2 regions of the Sulfurovum zhangzhouensis genome follow, and region 1 is predicted to be linked to the other one. Evidence: riboswitches for the same ligand, from Rfam matches in the RefSeq annotation. Region 1 holds a riboswitch; the other holds the start of a gene.
What was found. Region 1 has a riboswitch for cyclic di-GMP ahead of PGH07_RS03510 (DUF6701 domain-containing protein). Riboswitches for the same ligand answer to the same signal wherever they lie in the genome.

Region 1 (2,472 bases):
TTTGTCGTGATCTCGACTCCCCCTTCACTCGTTCCGTTACACTCATAAATACGGCCTGTATGATGAAAACCTAATTCGGTGATGTAGTCACCAAACATAGCAATACCATCTATCCTAGGGGTATTATACGTCTTCTTGTCCTTTAATAATATTTGAACATTATTTACTAGGTTTTTATTAATATCAACGGCATATCCTTCAGTATAAGATCCATAATCATTTACGTTGGTAATATCGTTACATTCACCTGATGATCCCCCTCCTGATGTTGTAGCAGAATACTCACATGAACCACCTTTTGTCTCAGGCGCGTACATTTTATAGACTTTGATATCACTCAGTATCGTAGTTGCATTGTACTCTCTGACCAATACGTAGGCTTCACAGTCGTTTCCATAGTAGAAGTTACCTTTCATTTCACAGCTAGCATTATAATCTGAATTAAGGATCTCAGTTCGTTCTGTGTAACAGAGGTGTTCAGCGGTACCAACTTCATTGGTAATGAATGTAGTTTCCGTATCTATATTGTTGGTTGGATCAACATCAGGCAGTGAGCTGTTAACCTCTATAGTATTTATGATTGTTCCATTCTTATCAGGAGCACGTACATGGAAATTGAAGATAGAAACATCCCCCGGGCGAAGCACATTATCGAAAGTACATGTGATTACCCCTCCTACTTCACCCGTTGTATCATTGTTCTCATCCATACAAGTCCAATCGGTTGTAAGACCGTTTATCATATCAAGATTGGCTTTCATACGATCAGGAAGTGTATCGGTAAGATTTATATCTGTTACATTTTGATCTCCGATATTACTAACACTGATCGTATAGTAAAAAGGATCATAAATCAGTGCCTCTTGTACATTTGCTACTTTTGTTACTTTTAAGTCATTACCGACAGATGGGACATTTGGGGTAAAAACAGCAGAGATATCATAGGTATTAGCAACATTATCGCTATCTCCCTCTAAGAAAATGATATATCTTCCTGTTAATGTTGATGGGATCGTAAAAACTTTTGATGCATTGTTCCCTATATATCCTACCTTTGAAGATGGGCATAGAGGTGATGTAAGTGCAGAGTAGTTCAAAAGTTTATTTGTATGATTATTGACAGTCACTTGTAATGTCCCGTTTGCCGGAACATCGAAGGAGAAATAATCTCTGTCACCTTCACTACTGGAGCCTATATCAGAACCCGTATAAATTCCAAATGCAAGTATCGGATCGGATGTTATACAGGAGTTATTCGGTTCTGTTTCTGCATATAAAACACCACTAAAAAGTATCAAAACGCTTGAGAATAAAGAAAAAATAGTTTGTCGGACTATACGAAAAGATACCAAAGTGAAAAAAAATCTTTTAAAAGTTTGGGCTAGATACTGCATAGAACCTCCTTTCCAACCACTACTTTTTATTATACTAAAAAATATAGTAAAAAGCTACAAAAAGAGACCAAACATAGCAAGTAGAGTCAAATGAGCATTTTTCTCTTTACTCTGCAACCCGGCTATCTGCATGAGACCCGTGGCTTTCCGTCCCTACCTCGCAATAGGTTTGGCCATTATAGATAGTTAAATCATGGCATAAGGTTACTTAATTCTTTCTAACGTAAAAAGTCTGATTTGTAGCAAAGCTAATACGATTTTTACATATTTTGAGCTATGATATTGAGAGTTAAAGAACTTAGACAGGGAGTGGCCGTATATGTTACAGATGATTAGAACAATAGGTGTAGGGATGTTTTTATCCTTTTTATTAGTAGGGTGTGGAAACGATGAAAGTACGGTTGAAGAGTTTAATAAACCTGCACTTTACTGGTATCAGAAGATAGCAAAGAATATCTCCGGGGGATACTTGGATAAAGCTGATGCCTATTATATTTCTCTCAAAAGCGAACATATGCGCTCTCCTATGATGCCTGCTGCAATCATTATGTTGGCACATGCTCATATGAGCAAAGAGGAGTATCTGCTCGCAAACTTTTACCTGGATGAATATAATAAACGATATGGTGCAGGAAGCAATCGTGAGTATATAGAGTTTTTGAAAATAAAAGCCTCTTTTTTGGGGATCAAGGATGTTTATAAAGATCAAAAGTTGATCGAAGATACCGTTACAAATGCCAAGACGTTTATCAACCGTTACCCGGGATCTGAATATCAGCCTTTAGTAAACACGATGTTGGTTAGGCTCTATATGACACAATATCTTCTGAATGAAAATATCGCTGCACTGTATGATCGTACGGGAAAAGATGAAGCTGCAAAAATATACAGAGATAAAAATAAAGGTTCAGTAGTTCAGCAAAGTGATATTACACCGCCTGAACAGGGGATTATAGGTGCTGTATTTGATTGACCTTTCAGTCGGTTGAAAACGGTTAATCTTTTTTCGGTACCCTAGAAGGGAATATCATAAACAAAAAATTATTTGATATAGTCTATGTTTATTAAAATAGACAGA
Region 2 (2,472 bases), 290 kb from region 1:
GATATAAAAGGAGATATCGTTTTACAGGGGGGAGAAATCCATTACGATATAAATCAACAGTCATTTGCCTCTGACAGTGATATTATTATTGTTGAGAATAAAGAAAAAAAACAACCCAATCACTTTATGGATCAGTTGAGCATGGCACTGAATATTCATTGTAAAAAAGCTCTTCTCTTCAAACAAAAAGACATTAACATTCAGGCAAAACCTAGTTTTACCCTTTATAAAGCAATGAATGAGCCTTTAATGGTATTGGGATCGATTGAATTACTTGAAGGCGGCACTTATCTCTTTCAAAATAAAAAATTTGTTCTGGAAAAAAGTTTTATCTATTTTACTGGTACTTTCAATAAACCGCTTTTAGAGATCAAGGCAAAACACCAAGCACTTAATCACTTGATTACTATTACAGTAACAGGCACACCGGAGGCTCCTAATATCAACTTCTCTTCCAGTCCGAGCCTCACAAGAGAACAGATACTTTCCGTTCTACTTTTTGATAATGAATCAGCCTCTGATACGTATACCGGAGATGAGATGATGAAAATGATGGGAGGTGCTATGGCAAAATCTGCTTTAGCAAATGCTGGGGTTAAGATCGATCATTTTGTACTTGGTGCAGGGAACAGTATAGAAGTTGGTAAAAAGCTTACAGACGATCTTATGATTATCTATATCAATGATGAGATACCAAGAGTTGAGTTAAAATACAGGCATAATCGACGTTTTCAGAGTGTTATTGGAGCCAGTGGAGAGTCTAGTTCCTATGATATCATCTATATTAAGGATTTTTAGCCGATCACTTTAGTTGGTATTCTTTGGTATATATTTAAGTCTATTCATTGTAGAATTTACCACATAGGTATTAATGTTGAAAAAGCTAAACCTGTCGTGAGTCAGGGACAGAAAGTTATGGGTCTTTTTTCAGAAAAGATCGCCAGACTGCCAATAGAATCTACCTCTTTTAGGGATATTCTTCTTTTAACTTTTTACCCAAGATTTATGTTTGTCTTGAAATAACGGTAATCATTCAAGATATGAGACATGTTATATAACTCAACGAAGTAGAACACTAAAGGACTGTGATGAATATATCAAAAAACAAAAGTGTACTGGGATTGCTACTTAGTGTGGTCATGGTAGCTTTTTTTATACTCTCTTATGCTGCATATAATTCTTATAAAAACTATGAACTTACACAAAATAGCAAGAACCTTCCATCATTCGTAGAACATATCGAACTGGTATTGGATACTATGGAGTTTGAAAGACTCAATAGTGCTATTTACATGGTAACAAGAGCACAGAGTGATGCAGAGAAGCTTGAAAAGAACAGAAGTGATGTTGATGGGGCATTGAAAAATCTCATGATCTACATCGCTGATAGTCAATTTAGTGCCTATAGTAGACAGATACAAAATATAAGTGGGGAACTTCAACAGATAAGACGAGAAGTAGATGATCTTAGAGGTAATTATCAAGAGATTCTTGTGGATAGGTATCATCATAAAGTATTTGGAAATGTCCAGGAGATATTACAAAGTGTACAGAATACGCTGACAACCAAGAAAGTTGACCACTATTTTAGTGTCTACCTGGCGATAACCAACCTTAAGGAGAATACTGTAGTTGAAAATACAATGATCTCTTCTATTCTTCTTGGGTCTCAAAAAATGAATGACGAAGATGTTAGACTATGGGAAAAATTGATCGCTCAAGATAGATTTCCTGATTATGGTGATATAGAGGATCAAGAGTTGGTTTCCAGGCTTAATGCTTTACTCTCTGTTGATGAGTATAAGAGTGTTCTTGCAAAAGAACGCGAGATGATTATGTATGAGTCCAATAGAGGTGGTTATGCAGTGACTTTGCTTGGATGGCTAAACCAAGTAACAAAAAAAATGGATTACTTTACCCAAGTCCAATCAGAGCTGCGTAAATCCATGCATATCATAGATGATACTGGGAAATGGTTTGCTATCGGATATGCAACAGGAGCATTTTTACTTTTAGTAGTATGGATTATACTATTGATAAAGTTTGTCAAAATACAACAAGATAGACATCTTTTTGAAGAAACGGTTAAAGACATTGAACTTGTTCTTAATGAGAATCAACAAAAGGAGCTACGCCGTTTGATCCAGAGTGGTAAGATGGACCACATCTATAAGTTCTTGATCAAAACGATCAAGGATGCCAATCAGACGAAAGATCTGTTTTTGGCGAGTATGTCTCACGAGATACGTACACCGCTTAACGGTATTCTAGGATTTACTCAGCTCCTTAAAGAGACTGATGCTACTGAAGAACAAAGAGAATTTATTGCAACGATTGAGAGAAGTTCTGAACATCTTCTTTCAATAGTAAATGATATCTTGGATCTTTCAAAGATCAAAGCACAAAAAATAGAACTTGAACAAATAGCATTTGATCCTATAGAGAGTTTCGAGTCTGCTGTTGAATCCTATG

Region 2: another riboswitch for cyclic di-GMP. It lies ahead of PGH07_RS01990 (hybrid sensor histidine kinase/response regulator); the one in region 1 lies ahead of PGH07_RS03510 (DUF6701 domain-containing protein).

The regions. Positions count from the first base shown of each region.
Region 1 is NZ_JAQIBD010000001.1:653,966-656,437, reverse strand. Features, by position in the region: gene PGH07_RS03510 (DUF6701 domain-containing protein) at 1-1,394, opposite strand, end outside; cyclic di-GMP riboswitch class I at 1,504-1,578, opposite strand; gene PGH07_RS03505 (outer membrane protein assembly factor BamD) at 1,714-2,367, shown strand.
Region 2 is NZ_JAQIBD010000001.1:366,776-369,247, reverse strand. Features, by position in the region: gene PGH07_RS01995 (translocation/assembly module TamB domain-containing protein) at 1-798, shown strand, start outside; cyclic di-GMP riboswitch class I at 873-953, shown strand; gene PGH07_RS01990 (hybrid sensor histidine kinase/response regulator) at 1,089-2,472, shown strand, end outside.